One region of the Streptomyces sp. NPDC002795 genome, then DNA from elsewhere that is predicted to be linked to it. Evidence: riboswitches for the same ligand, from Rfam matches in the RefSeq annotation. Region 1 holds a riboswitch; each other region holds the start of a gene.
The links. A riboswitch is a leader RNA that binds a small molecule or an ion and turns the genes downstream of it on or off. The one in region 1 is predicted to bind cyclic di-AMP.
Positions count from the first base shown of each region.

Region 2: another riboswitch for cyclic di-AMP. It lies ahead of ACFYWS_RS28730 (peptidoglycan DD-metalloendopeptidase family protein); the one in region 1 lies ahead of ACFYWS_RS37695 (M23 family metallopeptidase).
Region 3: another riboswitch for cyclic di-AMP. It lies ahead of ACFYWS_RS13715 (M23 family metallopeptidase); the one in region 1 lies ahead of ACFYWS_RS37695 (M23 family metallopeptidase).
Region 4: another riboswitch for cyclic di-AMP. It lies ahead of ACFYWS_RS30375 (transglycosylase family protein); the one in region 1 lies ahead of ACFYWS_RS37695 (M23 family metallopeptidase).

Region 1 is NZ_JBIAQB010000018.1:54,719-59,429, forward strand. It holds gene ACFYWS_RS37680 (alginate lyase family protein) at 1-660, shown strand, start outside; tRNA gene ACFYWS_RS37685 (tRNA-Met) at 723-796, shown strand; gene ACFYWS_RS37690 (PP2C family protein-serine/threonine phosphatase) at 1,042-2,103, shown strand; cyclic di-AMP (ydaO/yuaA leader) riboswitch at 2,347-2,482, shown strand; gene ACFYWS_RS37695 (M23 family metallopeptidase) at 2,494-3,546, shown strand; gene ACFYWS_RS37700 (aldo/keto reductase) at 3,672-4,625, shown strand; gene ACFYWS_RS37705 (PrsW family intramembrane metalloprotease) at 4,619-4,711, opposite strand, start outside.
Region 2 is NZ_JBIAQB010000010.1:93,408-98,118, forward strand. It holds gene ACFYWS_RS28715 (APC family permease) at 1-767, opposite strand, end outside; gene ACFYWS_RS28720 (TetR/AcrR family transcriptional regulator) at 984-1,622, shown strand; gene ACFYWS_RS28725 (SGNH/GDSL hydrolase family protein) at 1,665-2,492, opposite strand; gene ACFYWS_RS28730 (peptidoglycan DD-metalloendopeptidase family protein) at 2,664-3,446, opposite strand; cyclic di-AMP (ydaO/yuaA leader) riboswitch at 3,450-3,620, opposite strand; gene ACFYWS_RS28735 (tyrosine-protein phosphatase) at 4,003-4,711, shown strand, end outside.
Region 3 is NZ_JBIAQB010000004.1:111,487-116,197, reverse strand. It holds gene ACFYWS_RS13720 (GntR family transcriptional regulator) at 172-858, opposite strand; gene ACFYWS_RS13715 (M23 family metallopeptidase) at 1,104-1,904, opposite strand; cyclic di-AMP (ydaO/yuaA leader) riboswitch at 1,917-2,080, opposite strand; gene ACFYWS_RS13710 (M16 family metallopeptidase) at 2,321-3,688, opposite strand; gene ACFYWS_RS13705 (M16 family metallopeptidase) at 3,706-4,711, opposite strand, start outside.
Region 4 is NZ_JBIAQB010000011.1:101,858-106,568, reverse strand. It holds gene ACFYWS_RS30385 (recombinase family protein) at 1-220, shown strand, start outside; gene ACFYWS_RS30380 (transglycosylase family protein) at 460-1,491, shown strand; cyclic di-AMP (ydaO/yuaA leader) riboswitch at 1,627-1,830, shown strand; gene ACFYWS_RS30375 (transglycosylase family protein) at 1,835-2,551, shown strand; gene eno (phosphopyruvate hydratase) at 2,856-4,136, shown strand; gene ACFYWS_RS30365 (septum formation initiator family protein) at 4,231-4,711, shown strand, end outside.

The DNA of each region.
Region 1 (4,711 bases):
CAGGAGCTGAAGTTCCAGCGGATGCTGCGCGAGGTCTATCTGCCCGAAGTGCGGGGCGGCTCCGCCGACTTCAACGGCAACTGGGACCTGGTGATGGCCGACGCGGCGATGAGCCTGGCCGTCCACCTCAACGACCAGAGCGCCTTCGACGAGGCCGTCGGGCACTTCCGCGCCCGCGTCCCCGCGTACTTCTATCTGTCGTCCGACGGGAAGCTGCCGGTGAAACCGAAGGGCAGCGACATCGACACCCCGAAGGAACTGCGGACGTACTGGTTCGGGCAGAAGACCTTCAAGGACGGGCTCGCGCAGGAGACCTGCCGCAACTTCAAGCACGCCAGCTACTCCCTCGCCGCCACCTCCCACATGGCCGAGACCGCCTGGCACCAGGGCGTCGACCTGTACGGCGAGGTGAAGGAGCGGCTCGCCGCCGCGCTCGAACTGCACTCCAAGTACCAGCTGGGCACCAAGGCCCCGTCCTGGCTGTGCGGCGGGAAGGTGCAGCGGGACATGGGGCCCGACACGGAGGTGGGCCTCCAGCACCTTCAGGGGCGGCTGAAGATGGACCTCCCGCAGACCGAGAAGCTCACCCAAAAGCAGCGGCCGGAGGGGACGGACGACCTGTTCGTGGCGTGGGAGACGCTCACGCACGCCGCCGCGTGAGCCGTCACGCGAAGCGATTCGCGTTCACTCCCCCTGATGGCGTAGAGTTGTGAACACAACGGCGCGGGGTGGAGCAGCTCGGTAGCTCGCTGGGCTCATAACCCAGAGGTCGCAGGTTCAAATCCTGTCCCCGCTACTGAAGACCGAGGCCGGAATCTCATCGAGATTCCGGCCTCGGTTTTTTTATGCCGAACGGCCGCGACACGGCTGTGCCGCACGTCACGTTCCCCACTCGTACGGCCCACCCCTGCTCGCCACCGCGCCCCCGTGCGGGAACTCTTGGTGAGACGCCGGAAGCTGGCAGGGAACGGCAGGAGACGAGTGGTGGGGCAGCGAACAGGAGGCACCGGCGGGAGACGGAGGCGGCACGGCTCCGAGGCCGTGAGCACCCGCCTCTTCCTGCGGCTGCTGCCCCTGCTGCTCGTCATCGGCGGCGCGGTCTACGAGTACGTCACCCCCAGCGGCTTCCCCGGCGCCCCCTTGTTCAGTGCGGCGCCGCTGGTGGCCGCCCCCTTCTTCTCGCTCGGCGCGACGATCCTGACGGGCGTGGTGTCGATCGGTGTGATCACCGCCGTGCACCTGCGCTTCACGGAGAACCTCGACTCCGTCTTCGTCACCGAGGTCGTCACCGTGGCCACCGTCTGCCTCCTGGCCTGTGTGCTCAACCGGATCGTGTACCGGAGTTACGAGCAGCTGGCCTCCGCCCGGGAGATCGCGCAGGCCGCACAGCTGGCGGTGCTGCCCGAGCCGGCCCGGCGGCTCGGCGGCCTCGTGATCGCGGCGCGCTACGAGGCGGCGCAGGCCGGCGCGTTCATCGGCGGCGATCTGTACGCGGTCCAGGACACCCCGCACGGCATCCGGATCATCGTCGGTGACGTGCGCGGCAAGGGCATGGGCGCGGTCGCCGCGGTCGCCGTCGTCATCGGCGCGTTCCGGGAGGCCGCCGAGCAGGAGGGTTCCCTTGAGGCGGTCGCCCAACGGCTGGAGCGGGCGCTGGCCCGCGAGGGGACCCGGCGCAGCGGCATCGACGACTTCGAGGGCTTCACCACCGCGGTGCTCGCCGAGATCCCGCACGGCGTCGAGCTCGTCCGTGTCCTCAACCGCGGCCACCCCAGCCCGCTGCTGCTGCTCGGCGACGGCACCGTACGCGCGCTCGACCCGTGCGAGGCGGCGCTGCCGCTCGGCATGGGCGAACTCGGCAGCTGGCCCGACCGGGCCACCGAGGCGGCCTTCCCGTCCGCGGCCACGCTGCTGCTCTACACCGACGGGCTCTCCGAGGCGCGCGATCCGGGCGGACGGTTCTACGATCCGGCGGCCCGGCTCTCCGGACGTGTCTTCCCGGGGCCCGAGGAGCTCCTCGCGGCCCTCGCCGCGGAGGTGCGCGCGCACACCGGCGACGGGACGAAGGACGACATGGCGCTGCTTGCCGTGCGGCGGGCCTGAGTTCCTTGATCATTGTTACCTGAGGTAGCCGAACGGCGTCGCTCCGCATAACAATTGACGCACCATCAGTTGCACCTACGTTTGCGGGACGCGGTCAACTCGCCTGATTACATCCCCTCTTGCCCCGATAAGTCCTGGCCAGAGTCGTGAACGATCAGTGGGAAGCGCTTGGAATTACTGTCTGCTGTCTATTAACGTTCGATAACGCAGCGCGGTCGTCCCAGCCGTCACAAGAGATGGCTCCGTGCGCACACGCTTAATCCCGCAAGGGAACCGGGGAACCATCAACTTGGGGTGAATCGGACACCTTTGGTGTTCGTAGGAGACCTTCCTGCTCCGAACCCGTCAGCTAACCCGGTAGGCGAGAAGGAAGGAAAGGAGAGCGCCCCCGTGGCGTCGAACCGGCCTGCCCCCGACTTCTTCTACGGTCCCGAAGGTGACTTCGGTGTCGAGCAGGAGACCTGGGAGGAGTGGAATCCCACCGAGGAGTCCGTCTCCCCCGTCCGCGGCAGGCATCGCGTAGCCCGCCGCCGTGGTGGATTCGCGCGCAGCTCCACAGTTCTCGGCGTCGGCGTGGTCGCCGCCGTCGGCGCGGGCGGCATCGCCACCGCACAGGGCGGCAATCCGGCGGTCCACATCTCCATGCCCGACCTGTCGGCGGTCAAGGACTCGCTGCCCGCGGCCAAGTCGCTGCCGGGCGTGGGCTCGCTGATGTCAGACAGCTCGGACGCCGATTCCGACTCCGCCGCCACGGCCTCCCCGCTGAGCGGCGCCGGCATCACCCAGGCCGAGGCCGCCGAGGGTCAGACCGGCGCCGGCGAGGCGCTGCGGGCCCGCATCATGCAGCAGGCCGAGACGCAGCAGGACGCGGCCGACGCCTCCGCGAAGCAGGCCGCGGAGGAGGCCGCCGCGAAGCAGGCAGCCGCCGAGGCCGCCGCCAAGCAGGACGCGGCCAAGGCCAAGGAGCTCGCCGAGAAGAAGAAGGCCGAGGCCGAGGCCCGCCGCAAGGCCGAGGCCGAGCGCCTGCGCAAGCTGGCCGCCAGCTTCAAGCTCCCGGTCGCCTCGTACACGCTCTCCGGCACCTTCGGTCAGCCCGGCTCCATGTGGTCCTCCGGGTACCACACGGGCCTCGACTTCGCCGCCTCCACCGGTACGCCGATCCGCGCGATCCACGGCGGCACGGTCACGGAGGCCGGCTGGGCGGGCGCGTACGGCTACCGCACGGTGCTCACCCTCGACGACGGCACCGAGCTGTGGTTCTGCCACCAGTCCTCGCTCAATGTCAGCGCGGGCCAGAAGGTCTCCACCGGCGATGTCATCGGCCGCGTGGGCGCCACGGGCAATGTCACCGGGCCGCACCTCCACCTGGAGGTCCACCCCGACGGGCAGTCCACCGGGGTCGACCCGTCGAGCTGGCTGCGCGACAAGGGCCTCACTCCCTGAGTCACTGAACCCCGGCGGTCCTGGCGCTCACCCCCCGACGTCAGGGCTGCCGGTTTGCCCGTTCCTGCGGCGATTTCCGGAGCCATCGCGGAATACCGTATTCCGTACGGGTGTTGAGGCAGGGCATGACTTCCTCTCGTTCTCTGCGCAAGCTCGGCACCTCCGACCTCGAGGTCTTCCCGCTGTCCCTGGGTGGCAACGTGTTCGGCTGGACCGCCGACGAGGCCACGTCCTTCGAGGTGCTCGACGCGTACGTCGCCGCGGGCGGCAACTTCATCGACACCGCCGATGTGTACTCGGCGTGGGTGGACGGCAACGAGGGCGGTGAGTCCGAGACCGTCATCGGCAAGTGGCTCGCCTCGCGCGGCCGCCGCGACGACATCGTCATCGCCACCAAGGGCAGCCAGCACCCCGAGTACCAGGGTCTGTCCGCGGCCAACATCAAGGCCGCGGCCGACGCGTCCCTGAAGCGCCTGGGCACCGACCACATCGACCTGTACTACACGCACTACGACAAGCCCGAGGTGCCGGTCGAGGAGATCATCGGCGCCCTCGACGAGCTGGTGAAGGCGGGCAAGGTACGGCACATCGCCGCGTCGAACATCTCAGCCGCGCGCCTCCAGGAATCCCTCGACCTCTCCGACCGCGAGGGCCTCGCCCGCTACGTCGCGCTCCAGCCGCACTACAACCTCGTCTCGCGCGACACGTACGAGGGCGAACTGCAGGACGTCGCCGCGCGCGCGGGCCTCGGGGCCGTGCCGTACTACGCGCTCGCCTCTGGCTTCCTGACCGGCAAGTACCGGGCGGGCGTCACGGTCGACAGCGCGCGCGCCGCCGGTGCGGGCAAGCACCTGGAGACCGAGCGCGGGCAGCACGTCCTGACCGCCCTCGACGAGATCGCGCAGGCGCACGACGCCGAGATCGCCACGGTCGCCCTCGCCTGGCTCGCCGCGCAGCCCACGGTGACGGCGCCGATCGCTTCCGCGCGGATCGTCGAGCAGCTCCCGGCGCTGCTCGCGGTGGCGGACGTGGAACTGACGCAGGCGGAGCTCGACCGGCTCACGGCGGCGTCTCAGTAGCGGTACGGGTTGTACGGGTTGTCGTAGGTGTACGCGGGGCCCTGCGCCAGGGGGTGCGCGTACACCGGGGGCAGCCACATCGGCGC
Region 2 (4,711 bases), on a different contig from region 1:
GCGAGGCCGGAGCGCAGGATCGACAGGGGGATGTCGCGGCGCGGGTTCTTCATCTCCTCGGCGGCCGAGCTCGGCAGTTCGAAGCCTACGTAGTTGAAGATGAGCACCGGGACGAGCGCCACGAAGCCCGCATACGTAGGCGTGAATTCGCCCGCGGGTAGGGCGTGCACGCCATGTTCGGCGGCGTAGACGACGACGGACACGAGGAAGAAGCCGAGCAGCACGACGCGCGCGACGGCGCCCGCGATGGGCACCCACTTGCCGATGCGTACGGACTGCACCACGGCGAGCGCGCCGCCCCAGATGAACACGAACCCGGCGACGTACTTCCACACGCCTGGCAGCGGCGTGAAGAACTCCTCCCAGGTGGTCAGCGCGATGATGCACAGGCTGCCGCCCACCCAGACCGGGTTGGAGATCCAGTACAGGAGCTGGTTGACGCCCGCGACGAGCCGGCCGAAGGCCAGGCGCGTCCATACGTACGGGCCGCCCTGCACGGGGAAGGACGAGCCGAGTTCGGCGACGAGCAGTCCGTAGGGGAGGAAGAAGACGACGGCCAGGATGACCATCCAGGTGAGGCCCTGCGGGCCCTGCGCGGCGACGGAGCCGATGGTGTCCAGGCCGACGAGCGTGCAGATGAGGAAGAACAGCACGTCCAGCCGGCGCAGATCCTTGCGCAGCCGTGAGCGCTGCTCGCCCCAGCCTTCGGAGAGGTCGGGCTCGTCCCCGGCGGGCGGGGTCGGCGAGAGGGATGGCGCTTGGGTCACGATTGCTCCTGGCGAGGACGTCACGAAAACGGCACGGACAGCACGGACAGCAACTGCGGGTCTTGCTCGGGCCGCGCTTACCCCCGACCGGCGGACTTATTGACTGAACGGCCAGTCAGTAGTGGAACGTGACGTGACTGTGACCCGTGCGACGGCGAGGCGTCAAGAGTCCTGCACGTGAACGAGTCGACACACAGGAACAACTAGGCTTGCGGCGTGAGCAGAATCCGGTTGAGCGTGGCCGAGCGGCGCGAAGAGCTGCTGCGGGCCGCCATCGAGCAGATCGAGGCGCGCGGGGTGGCCGCCGTACGCATCGCCGACGTGGCGTCGGCGCTCGGCGTGAGCAACGCGCTGGTGCTGTACCACTTCTCGACGAAGGAGAAGCTCGTCGCGGCCGCGTTCGCGCACGCCGCCGAGAGCGACCTGGCCCACCTGCGCAAGCTGCTCGGCCGCCGCACGACGGCCCTGAAGCGGCTGCGCGCGGCGGTGCGCTGGTACGCGCCGACGGGTCAGGCCAAGGGGTGGCGGCTGTGGATCGAGGGCTGGGCGGCGGCGCTGCGCGAGCCCGCGCTGCGGGAGGTCACGCGGGACCTCGACCGGCAGTGGAAGGCGGCGCTCGCCGAGGTGGTCGCCGAGGGCGTGGCGGCGGGCGAGTTCGGCTGCCCCGACCCGATGGCGGCGGCGCTGCGGCTCACGGCGCTGCTCGACGGGCTCGCCGTACAGCTGACGGCGTACGACGACGGGCACTCCAGGTCGGCCGCGGTGTCGCGGGCCCGCATGCTGGAGTGGGTGGATGAGGCGCTCGCCCGCGAACTGGGTCTCGAGCGCGCGGAGTTGACCGGGGCGGGGCGCTGACGGGAAGCCGTCAGCGCCACCGCACCGCCGAGGATCAGCGCGTCAGGACGCCGCCTCCAGGTGCGCCTTCACCGCGTGCGGGTCCACGAAACCCTTCGCCTGCACCCGGTCGCCGGAGGACTCGCCGCGCAGCCGGCGCCCGATCCACGGCACCAGGAACTCCCGCGCCCAGTGGATGTCGTCGCGCCGCACCTCGAACGTGCCGCGCGGAGGCAGCAGGGGCCACGCCTGCTCGGGGTCGGCCGGCACCTCGACGCCGAGCGCCTGGGCGGCGCGCAGCGCCACGCGCGTGTGCCCCTCGGGCGACAGGTGGAGACGGTCGCCGTCCCATGCCCTGCGGTCCTGGATGGACTTCAGGGACCACAGGTCGAGCATCAGGCAGCCGTTCCTGTCGGCGATGGCCCGCACATGCATGTTGTACGTGGCGATCTTGCCGCGCAGGTGCTTGAGCACGGCCACGTCACGGGTGTCGAACCCGGTGGCCACCATGACGGTGCCGGCCGCGTCGGCGAGCTTGGCCACGGCCTTCTCGAAGCGCTCGGCCACGTCGTCCGGGTCGGTGCCGGGCCGGATGATGTCGTTGCCGCCCGCGACCAGGGTCACCAGGTCGGGTGCGAGCTCGACCGCCTTCGGGACCTGGTCCGCGACGATCTGGTCGAGCAGCTTGCCGCGCACGGCCAGGTTCGCGTACCTGAAGGTGTCCTCGGGGACACGGTCGTCCAGGAGGACGGCGAGCCGGTCGGCCCAGCCCGCGAACTTTCCGTCGGGGCCGGGGTCGCCGACTCCTTCGGTGAAACTGTCGCCCACGGCCGCGTAGGACCGGATCGTGCCGTTGAGTGAGTCCGTGAGTGCTCTCGATTCGTTTGCCACGACCACACATCTTTCACCCTGAGGTGTGACCTACGCGACCGTAGCCAGGGGTTGACGCCTGGTGAGATAGCCCACTCGTCACCTTGGGAATAAGCGCGCGAACGCGATTCGGCGCCCGGGGAACACCCCGGGCGCCGAATGGAGCGGGTCGACGAGCCGCTACGAGACGTCTCAGGCGTTCACACCGTGCTCGCTCAGGTACGCGATCGGGTCGATGTCCGAGCCGTAGTCCGCGCTCGTGCGGACCTCGAAGTGCAGGTGCGGTCCGGTGACGTTGCCCGTCGCGCCGGACTTGGCGATCTCCTGGCCGGCCGTCACGGTGTCGCCCTGAGCGACGCCGGTCGAGGACAGGTGGCCGTACTGCGAGAAGTGGCCGTCGGCGTGCTCGATGACGACCTCGTTGCCGTACGCGCCGCCCGAGCCGGTCGAGACGACGGTGCCGTCGGCTATCGACTTCACGGAGGTGCCGGTCGCGATCGAGTAGTCGGCGCCGGTGTGGCTGCCGCTGGACCACATGGAACCGGAGTTGCCGTAGCCCGTGCCCTTGGCGCCGTCGACCGGCGCCACGTAGTCACCGGAGGCCGTGGTCTTGGCGCTCGTCTGCGTGGCGGCGGACGCACCCTCGGAGCCGGAGTCACTGTCGGCCTCGCCGCCGAGGGCGAGCTTGACGCCGATCTTGAGGTGGTCCGCGTTGGAACCGACGGCGTCCTTGTTGTCCTCGTAGAGCTTCTTCCAGCCGCCGTCGACGTCCTGCGCCTTGGCGATCTTCGAGAGCGTGTCACCGGCCTTGACGGTGTACGTCGTGGCATCGGCGGTGCCGCCGGACGTCGCGGCCTGCGCGCCGGTGGCGCCCATCAGCGGCAGCGCGATCACGGCTCCACCGGCGGAGGCGACGGCGGCGACACGGGCGATGCGCTGGGAGGTCGAAAGGCGGTGCTTTCCCTTTGCGGGCATGCTGATTTTCCTCTCCGTCGCCTACGAGGTGAGCTGTCGGGTTCGGGCTGGAGATGCCCGGCCGCGCCCGGGGTACGGACGCGGCTTCACCCCTAGCCGCTTCGGGAAATCCCTACGCGGCGTACTGCGTGTGGGTCCCCCGCTCCTGCCGTGACGGGTAGTCGAAAGGAATCCGGGCGGCGGCAGGACTAGGCGTTCCGACCGGATTGATTGGTGACCGTAGGCGAACGGCGATGGCGACGACAAACCCCGAATTCACTTGCGGGGGCAATTCCTTGGATTTCTGAGGCTTCCCTGTGTAACCCTGCGTCGACATTCTTCGCTTTACCAACGCCATACCTTCGGGGATTACTGGGGAGCCAATCCGGGCCACCCGCCACACAGCGTCACGAACATGAAGCCGGTCACGCACACACCCACAAGCCCCTCCGATTCACGCACAGTTGACACAGAACGGGGCGAATCGGACAGATGGTTGCCTGGGGACCGATGTCGTATCGTCAGGAGCGCGCCCGCCGGCGACCCAACGCCGGTGCACCGATTGGGAGGAGCCCCTGTGACGCAGCACGCACCGTCCACCGAGCCCGAGCTGACCGGAGTGCGCAACTTCCGAGACGTGGGCGGCCTTCCCACCGTGGACGGCCGGCGCGTGCGCCAGGGCGTACTGTTCCGCAGCGGCCACCTCGCCCACGCCACGGCCGAGGACTCGACCTTCCTCTCCTCCCTCGGCCTGCACACGGTCTTCGACTTCCGCAACGCCGCGGACCTGCAGCTGGAAGGCGCGGACGTCGCCCTGCCCGGCGTACGCAATCTGAACCTGCCGCTCAACGACCCGGCCGACGGCGCCGAATTCTGGACGATGGTCCGCGACGGCAACATCGAGCAGCTGCGCCAGATCCTCTCCGAGGGCCGCGCGGCGAACCGCCTCGTCGAGTCCTACCGCACCATGATCAAGGAGCGCACCGCCGAGCACAGCCGCGTGCTGCACTCCCTCGCCGAGGACAGCCTGCCCGCGCTGATGCACTGCGCGGCGGGCAAGGACCGCGCGGGCCTGTCGATCGCGGTGACCCTGCTCGCGGTGGGCGTGGAGCGCGACGCCATAGAGGCGGACTACCTCAAGTCCAACGAGAAGCACCGCCGCTACAAGGTGCGCCGCAGCGCCACCGCGAAGGACGCCTACTCCCCCGAGATCATGGAGCTGCTCAGCCCGCTCTTCGACGCCCGCATCGAGTACCTCAACGCGGGCCTCCAGACCATCGACGAGG
Region 3 (4,711 bases), on a different contig from region 1:
CCCTGACGGGTCGCGCGGCTTTTTCGTTCACCATCGCGGAACCATTGCGGAACCCATTACAGAACCACCGCGGAGCAAATTGGGCGACAGGAAATAGGCAGCAGAAATTCATCCGCGCCCGCGTTCAACCCATTCGCCGAATAGTGCACCTCTTTGTATACGGCGCCGTTGTTAAACCTGGCGCCCCACCGTGTTGACTGCATGTTGCGAAGTCCTCACACGCCCGCCCGCGCGGGGGACGCGCAGTCTGTGGGCGGCCGTCGCGCGCTCCGCGTGCAGGGTGGCCAGCGCGCGGGCCCGCTCCGCGTCGCCCCGCGCCACCGCGTCGACGATGGCGCCGTGTTCGGCCCAGGACTCGGCCGGCCGGGCGGGGCTCTCCACGGCGTACATCCAGGCGATCTTGTGGCGGAGTTGGGTGAGCAGGGTGATCAGGCCGGGACTGCCTGAGGCCTGGGCGAGCGTCTCGTGGAACCAGCTGCCGAGGGAGCGCAGATCCTCGCTCTGACCCCGCCGACAGCGCTCCTGTCCCAGCCTGACCAGGCCGCGCAGCACCTTGAGGTGGGCCTCGGTGCGGCGCTGCGCGGCGCGGGCGGCGCCCATGGGTTCGAGCAGCATGCGGATCTCCAGGAGGTCGGCCGCCTCCCGCTCGGTGGGTTCGGCCACGCACGCGCCCGCGTGCCTGCGCGTGACGACGAACCCCTCCGCCTCCAGGGTGCGCAGCGCCTCGCGAACGGGCACGCGCGAGACCCCGTAGCGACGCGCGAGCAGTTCCTCGGTGAGCCTGCCGCCGCGCTCGTAGACCCCGGCGACGATGTCGTCGCGGATCGCTGTGCATACCGACTGCGCGGGAATGCGCATGACTCGACCTCCGCCTCAATGCCCGCGATACGCGGTCTATTGACGCCCGGTCAAGCGCGAATGGCACGCGGCCGGAACGTTTACCCGCGACTCTATTCCACCGGACTTGAATTTCCGACGCGGGAACTGAATCCGGGGATATTTTTTGGACAGCGCGGACCCGCGCACGTTTGGACAGTGCGGGCCCGCGCACGCGAAAGCCCCGGCTCGGTGAGCCGGGGCTTTCGTGGAGTGTTCCTGGTGGGTCAGACGTTCACACCGTGCTGGCGCAAGTACGCGACGGGGTCGATGTCCGAGCCGTAGTCGGGGCCGGTGCGGGCCTCGAAGTGGAGGTGCGGGCCCGTGACGTTGCCGGTGGCCCCGGAGAGGCCGAGCTGCTGGCCGGGGGTGACGTCCTGGCCGACGGAGACGCCGATGGACGACATGTGACCGTACTGGGTGTACGTACCGTCGTTCATCTTGATCACGACGTTGTTGCCGTACGCGCCGCCCCAGCCGGCCTCGACGACGGTGCCCATGCCGACCGAGTGCACCGAAGTGCCGCTGGAGGCGTGGAAGTCGATGCCGGTGTGGCTGCCGGAGGACCACAGTCCGCTGCCGGCCTGATACGAGGTGGAGACGTACGAGCCGGAGATCGGCGACACGTAGCTGTTCAGGCGCTTGCGCTCGGCCTCGCGGGCGGCGCGCTTCTTGGCCTCGCGCTCCTTCTCGGCCTTCTCGGCGGCCCGCTTCTTGGCCTCCGCCTCGGCCTTGCGCTTGGCTTCCTCGGCCTTCTTCTTGGCCTCGGCCTCGGCCTTCGCCTTGGCGGCGGCCTTCTGCTGCGCGGAGGCCTGCGCGTCGATCTGCTCGGCCAGGGAGTCGCCGATGGCCACGGCCTGCGTGAGGCCGTCGTGCGGGGCTATCGCGGTGTCGGCGGCGAGGGCGGGGGCGGCGAGGCCACCCACCACGCCCGTCGTGGTGATTGCGGCGACGCCCGCGACCTGAGCGGTGGTACGCGTCAGGCGGCTGGGACGGCGGTGCTTCCCGGTGGCACGGGTGAACCCCATGAAGTGGCTGGTCCTTTCCTTCCTTCTCGCCTACCGGGTTAGCTGACGGGTTCGGAGCAGGAAGGTCTCCTACAGGCCCCCTCCCCTCACGGGAAGAGCGCCCGATTCACCCCAGGGACTTCGGTGGGTCCCCGGCTCCCCTGGCTCGCACCACGGGGACTCGGCGATGACTGTCCGGTGTCGCGGGCGCGACGTACGTCTGGCGAACAGCCGGAGGGAACGCTAAGCGGGGCGTCTTTGAATCAACAAACAGAACCCGACTTTTGTAGTGCACGCCACAGGGCAGACAGGCAACCTCTATGCCAATTCGGACATTTGTGAGCGTGTGGCGATTGAAGGTGATCGTGACGGACGCCACGAAGCCCCGGCGGCCGATGCCGGCGCCGGGGCTTCGTGGTGTGCCTCGGGAGACGAATTCAGCCCGCGACCACCGTGACTTCGCCGATGCCGAGCGCCTTGACCGGCTCCTCGATCTGCGCGGCGTCACCCACCAGGATCGTCACCAGACGGTCCGCAGGGAAGGCGCTGACGACGGCAGCCGTGGCCTCCACGGTGCCCGTGGCGGCCAGCTGCCGGTACACCTGCGCCTGGAAGTCGTCCGGCAGGTGCTGCTCGACCTGGTCGGCGAGGGTGCTCGCGACGGCCGCCGCGGTCTCGAACTTCAGCGGGGCCACGCCCACCAAGTTCTGTACGGCGGTGTCCCGTTCGGCATCCGTGAGCCCGTCGGCCGCCAGCGTGCGCAGGACCTTCCAGAGGTCGTCGAGCGCGGGCCCGGTGTTCGGAGTGTCCACCGAGCCGCTGATGGCGAGCATCGCGGCACCGCTGCCGTCGGGCGCGGAACGCAGCACCTGGGCGAAGGACCGCACACCGTAGGTGTAGCCCTTCTCCTCGCGCAGGACGCGGTCCAGGCGCGAGGTGAGGGTGCCGCCCAGGCAGTACGTGCCGAGGACCTGCGCGGCCCACACACGGTCGTGCTTGTCCGGTCCGACCCGGCCCATGAGCAACTGCGTCTGCACGGCGCCCGGGCGGTCCACGATGACCACACGGCCTGTGTCGTCGGCGACGACCGGCGGCACGGGGCGCGGCTCGGCGGTGCCGCCGGTCCAGGCGCCGAGCGTGTCGGCGAGGAGGGCGTCCAGGTCGATGCCCGTCAGGTCGCCCACGACGACGGCCGTGGCGGTGGCGGGGCGTACGTGCCGGTCGTAGAAGGCACGCACGGCCGCCGCGTCGATCGCCGAGACAGTCTCCTCGGTGCCCTGGCGCGGGCGCGACACGCGCGCGTCGGCCGGGAAAAGCTGCTTGGAGAGCTCCTTGGCGGCACGCCGGGCCGGGTTGGCGCTCTCGTGCGGGATCTCGTCCAGGCGGTTGCGGACGAGGCGCTCGATCTCGCTGCCGTCGAAGGCGGGTGCGCGCAGGGCGTCGGCGAACAGGGCGAGGCCCTTGGAGAGGCGGGAGGCCGGCACTTCGAGGGAGGCACGGACGCCGGGGTGGTCGGCGTGCGCGTCCATCGTGGCGCCGCAGCGCTCCAGCTCAGCGGCGAACTCCTCGGCGGAGTGCTTGTCGGTGCCTTCGTTGAAGGCCCGCGCCATGATCGTCGCGACGCCGTCGAGGCCCTTCGGTTCAGCGTCCAGCGGCGCCTCCAGGTGCACCTCCACGGCGATGACCTGCTGGCCCGGCCGGTGGCAGCGCAGCAGCGTCAGGCCGTTGGGAAGCGTGCCGCGCTCCGGGGCCGGGAACGCCCAGGGCTTGGGCTCGCCCGCCTGCGGCCGGGGATGGAAGTCCATGTTCGCGAGCTGCTCGGTCACTGGCCCGCCTCCTCGGTGATCTCGGCGGTCTCGGCGTTCTCGGTGTCGGCGGGCGCGGTCGGCTCGTACACGAGGGACGCGCGGTTGTCGGGGCGCAGGCGCGCCCTGGCGATCTCCTTGACCTCCTCGGCTGTCACGTCCAGGACGCGCCCCACGGCGGTCAGGGCGAGCTGCGGGTCGCCGAACAGGACGGCGTAGCGGCACAGCTCGTCGGCGCGTCCCGCGACCGTGCCCAGGCGGTCCAGCCACTCGCGCTCCAACTGGGCCTGCGCGCGCTCCATTTCCTCGGGGCTCGGGCCCTCCTCGGCGAACCGGGCGAGCTCCTCGTCGACAGCGGCCTCGATGACCGGCACCTCGACGTCTCCGGAGGTCTTCACGTCCAGCCAGCCCAGGGAGGGCGCTCCGGCGAGGCGCAGCAGGCCGAAACCGGCCGCCACAGCGGTGCGGTCACGGCGTACGAGCCTGTTGTACAGGCGCGAGGACTCGCCGCCGCCCAGGACGGTGAGGGCGAGATCGGCGGCGTCGCACGCGCGCGTGCCGTCCTGCGGGAGCCGGTAGGCCGACATCAGGGCGCGCGCCGGGACCTCCTCCTCGATGAGCTCGCGCTGCTGCTCGCCGATGGCCTCCGGGAGGGCACCGTCGCGCGGAGCGGGCTTGCCGTCATGGCCGGGGATGGAGCCGAAGTACCGCTCGACCCAGGCCAGCGTCCGCTCGGGGTCGATGTCGCCGACGATCGACAGCACCGCGTTGTTGGGCGCGTAGTAGGTGCGGAAGAAGTTCCGCGCGTCTTCGAGGGTGGCCGCGTCCAGGTCGGCCATGGAGCCGATGGGCGTGTGGTGGTACGGGTGCCCCTCGGGGTACATGAGGGCGGTCAGCTTCTCGAACGCGGTGCCGTAGGGCACGTTGTCGTAGCGCTGGCGCCGCTCGTTCTTCACGACGTCCCGCTGGTTCTCCATCGACTCGTCGTCGAGGGCCGTGAGCAGCGATCCCATACGGTCGGCC
Region 4 (4,711 bases), on a different contig from region 1:
GCCGCCCACCTGGGGGCCGGCGTATGCGATCCGGGAGCGTCAGCTGTCCTGGTGGAAGAAGGGGGCGTGGCCTGCGGTCATGGCGGTGCTCCACGCGGCGGAGCGGGGCCAACCGATGTTCAGACGTTCCGTTGTACCCCCGTTCCGGATCATCACTAACGTCGGTGAGTGCGGTACCGAGCCCTTCGGCGCATGGGTCAGTGGTGAGGCGGCCGCCTGAGAGTGGCGGGCCTGAATTGCCGCGAACTGTGCGGATTCGTCGCACAGTTCGCGGAGTGCGGAACACTCCAGAACTGACGGACCGTCAACACTGTGACTTTCACGTGATCTACGCTGCATCGACTTGTGACAGGCGTTCGAGTGCAGCTACGTTCACGGATCATCGCGACACAGACACAACCCGCACCACTTGCACCACCCGTCGCGCGTAGCAGCATCAGTCTCGCGAAAGGCAACCGCATGCTCTCCGGGAACGGTCGACACCGACGCCCCCGTCAGGCCCCTGCTCTCGTCGTCGCCGCCGGAGTCGCCGGCAGCGCCATCGCGATCCCGCTGTTCGCCGCGAGCGGCGCGAGCGCCGCGACCACGCAGGCGTGGGACAAGCTCGCCGAGTGCGAGAGCGGTGGGCAGTGGAGTCTGGACGCCGGTAACGGCTACTACGGCGGTCTCCAGTTCACGCAGGAGAGATGGGAGCAGTACGGGGGGCTCGACTACGCCCCGCGTGCCGACCAGGCCAGCCGCTCGCAGCAGATATCCGTCGCCGAGAAGGTTCTTGACGACAAGGGTGTGAGCGCCTGGCCGATGTGCTCGCTCACGTCGGGCCTCACCAACGGCGACGACTCGGCGGACGTCGACCCGGGCGTGTCCGCGTCGCCGCAGCCGTCGGAGTCGGCGGAGTCGTCCGCGTCGTCCGACACCGATACCGACAACAAGTCGGACGAGGACGCCGATAAGGCGGGCTCCACGGATTCGGCCGATTCAACCGACCCGACCGATTCGGGAGACAAGAGTCACGACGACTCCGAGAGCTCCGACCCGTCGGACGCCCCCTCGGCGGACTCGTCGGGCGATACCTCCGGTAACAAGGCCGAGGACTCCTCGACCCCTTCAAGTGACAAGTCCCACGCGCCTTCTGACGACGCCGCCCCCGAGACGGCCCCGCCGTCCGCCCCGCCGTCCGCCTCGCCCTCCGACGAGGCGTCGGACGACGCCACGTCCGGCCGCCACCGCGGCGATCGCGCCGCCGATGACGACGACGGTTCCGACTCCCGTACGGGAGACGGGCGTCACGCCTCACGCGACGACAAGCGCGCCGGCGACGCGTACGAGGTGCACGCCGGCGACAACCTCTGGGACATCGCGAAGGCTCAGGACGTGCACGGCGGATGGGGCGCGCTCTACGAGCGGAACAAGGAGACGGTCGGTACCGACCCAGACCTCATCCTTCCTGGTCAGAGCCTGGATCTTGGGGACGGAACGGACAAAAGGTAGCGAGGGTTCGGGGCGGTTCAGGGGGCTTTGTCCGGTGTCGGGTGAGTGAGACATGGGTCTCAAAGCCCCTGATCAACTTTGAAATCGGGCGGATCGACCGCTTACGTTCGTGACCGCTCGCTTCAGCGGGCCCCGATGGACGTCACGCCGAATCCTGCCAACGTCCGTACGGGAACAGTCGACGCGTCAGCGCCGTAGGCAGGAGCGGGGGACCCAGGTAAGCCGCCCTTCCGGGAGACCGGACGGGCTTGGGGTTAAGCAGCGCACAAGGATGCGTCTGCCGGGCACTCACTGGCCCGAACCCGACAGCTCACCTCGCAGGCGTCGGTGAGGAGATGTCTCCATGCTGTTTTCCGGCAAGAACAAGCACCGCCGCCCGTCCAAGGCCGTTCGCGTCGCCACGCTCGGCGGCGTCGCCGCTGCTGCCGTCGCCGTGCCGCTGATGGGTGCCACTTCCGCTTCCGCGGCCACCACGTCCGAGTGGGACCAGGTCGCGCAGTGCGAGGCCGGTGGCAACTGGTCCACCAACACCGGCAACGGTTTCTACGGTGGCCTGCAGTTCTCGGCCTCCACGTGGTCCGCCCACGGCGGCGACCAGTACGCGTCCACCGCCGACCAGGCCTCCAAGGCCGAGCAGATAGCCGTCGGCGAGAAGGTTCTCGCCTCGCAGGGCGCCGGCGCCTGGCCGAACTGCGGCTCGAGCCTGTCCTCCACCCCGAACGAGGGTGCCGCGGACGACTCGTCCTCGCAGCAGGACACCCAGCAGCGTGCGGACCGCTCCGAGCAGCGTGAGCAGCCGCAGCAGCAGGAGGCCCCCAAGCAGGAGGCCCCGAAGCAGGAGGCTCCCAAGCAGGAGGCCCCGAAGCAGGACACCGTCACCACCCCGACCGGTAACAAGGTCGAGAAGGGTGACGGCGAGTACAAGGTCGAGTCCGGTGACACCCTCAGCAAGATCGCCGAGGCGCACGACACGACCTGGCAGCAGCTGTTCGAGAAGAACAAGGACATCGTCAAGGACGCCAACCTGATCTACCCGGGTCAGCAGCTGCACCTCAGCTAAGCGTCAGGTCCGCACAGGACCTCAGGCCCTCCCAGGCCATCAGGCGCGGGCTCGGCATCGGCGGACGTCGAGCCCCCGCCGCCCCCCGTCCCCACGGGCCGCTCACTTCCGCGACCTTCGTCCCGCACATCCGGGACGGAGGTCGCTGTTTTTGTTCCGTTAAGGAACATTTCGCTCAGGGCGTTGTCCACGAGGCGGGCGTTCGGATGGCCGATGCCCGCGAGCCGGTTACGCTCAGGGGTGCGGGGCCACGTTCCAAGCAGTTGCCCGCATAGCCTGCGTCACATCCCAGAAGGAGATGCTCGTGCCGTCCATCGACGTCGTCGTAGCCCGGGAAATCCTGGACTCCCGAGGCAACCCCACGGTCGAGGTCGAGGTCGGCCTCGACGACGGGAGCACCGGCCGCGCGGCCGTCCCGTCGGGTGCCTCCACCGGTGCCTTCGAGGCCATCGAACTCCGTGACGGTGACCCCAACCGTTACCTCGGCAAGGGTGTCGAGAAGGCCGTCCTCGCCGTCATCGAGCAGATCGGCCCGGAGCTCGTCGGTTACGACGCCACCGAGCAGCGCCTGATCGACCAGGCGATGTTCGACCTGGACGCCACCGACAACAAGGGCTCGCTCGGCGCCAACGCCATCCTCGGCGTCTCCCTCGCCGTCGCCCACGCCGCCTCCGAGGCCTCCGACCTGCCGCTGTTCCGCTACCTCGGTGGTCCGAACGCGCACCTGCTGCCGGTCCCGATGATGAACATCCTGAACGGTGGGTCCCACGCGGACTCCAACGTCGACATCCAGGAGTTCATGATCGCGCCGATCGGCGCGGAGTCCTTCTCCGAGGCCCTGCGCTGGGGCGCCGAGGTCTACCACACGCTGAAGAAGGTCCTGAAGAGCAAGGGCCTGGCCACCGGCCTGGGCGACGAGGGCGGCTTCGCCCCGAACCTGGGCTCGAACCGTGAGGCCCTCGACCTGATCCTCGAGGCCATCAAGGAAGCCGGTTACGTCCCCGGCCAGCAGATCGCTCTCGCGCTCGACGTCGCCGCCTCCGAGTTCTACAAGGACGGCAAGTACCAGTTCGAGGGCAAGGAGCGCTCCGCCGCCGAGATGACGGAGTACTACGAGGAGCTCGTCTCCGCGTACCCGCTCGTCTCCATCGAGGACCCGCTGTACGAGGACGACTGGGCCGGCTGGAACGTCATCACCGAGAAGCTGGGCGACAAGGTCCAGCTCGTCGGTGACGACCTCTTCGTCACCAACCCGGAGCGCCTGGCCCGCGGCATCGAGGAGAACTCGGCGAACGCCCTGCTCGTGAAGGTGAACCAGATCGGTTCGCTGACCGAGACCCTGGACGCCGTCGAGCTCGCGCAGCGCAACGGGTTCAAGTGCATGATGTCCCACCGCTCCGGCGAGACCGAGGACGTCACCATCGCCGACCTGGCCGTCGCCACGAACTGCGGCCAGATCAAGACCGGCGCCCCGGCCCGCTCCGAGCGCGTCGCCAAGTACAACCAGCTCCTGCGCATCGAGGAGATCCTGGACGACGCGGCGGTCTACGCCGGTCGCTCCGCGTTCCCGCGTTTCAAGGGCTGAGCCTCACTGAGGCAGCAGTTCCGTACGTCCCCGCACTCGGTCCCGTACCGTGTGCGGGGACGTACGTACGTGAGCGGGGAGGCGGTAGCAGGCGATGCCCGGAAAGGTTCGGGACAGGGACTCCAGAGATCGTTTCTCGACGGCCACCCGCCTGCGCGTTCTGGGTGAGCAGACCGCCGAGCGCGTCTATCGCTCGCAGAGCAAGCGGCAGGCCCGCCGCTCACGTCTCACGGGCCGCGCGGCCCTGCTCGCCCTCGTTCTGTGCACCCTCGTGGTCGCGCTCGCGTACCCGATAAGGCAGTACGTCTCGCAGCGCGGCGAGATCGAGGACCTGCGGCGCCAGCAGCAGGAGGCCAAGGAGCGGGTCGACAAGCTGCGTGACCAGAAGGCCCGCTGGCAGGACGACGCGTTCGCCGAGCAGCGGATCCGGGAGCGCCTGCACATGGTGATGCCGGGCGAGACCGGCTACGTGGTGCCGGACGAGCGCACCGCCGCGTCCGAGCGCGCCGAGCAGGGCGCGGAGGACCGCCCCTGGTACTCCAACGTCTGGGACGGCGTCGACAAGGCCGACCAGG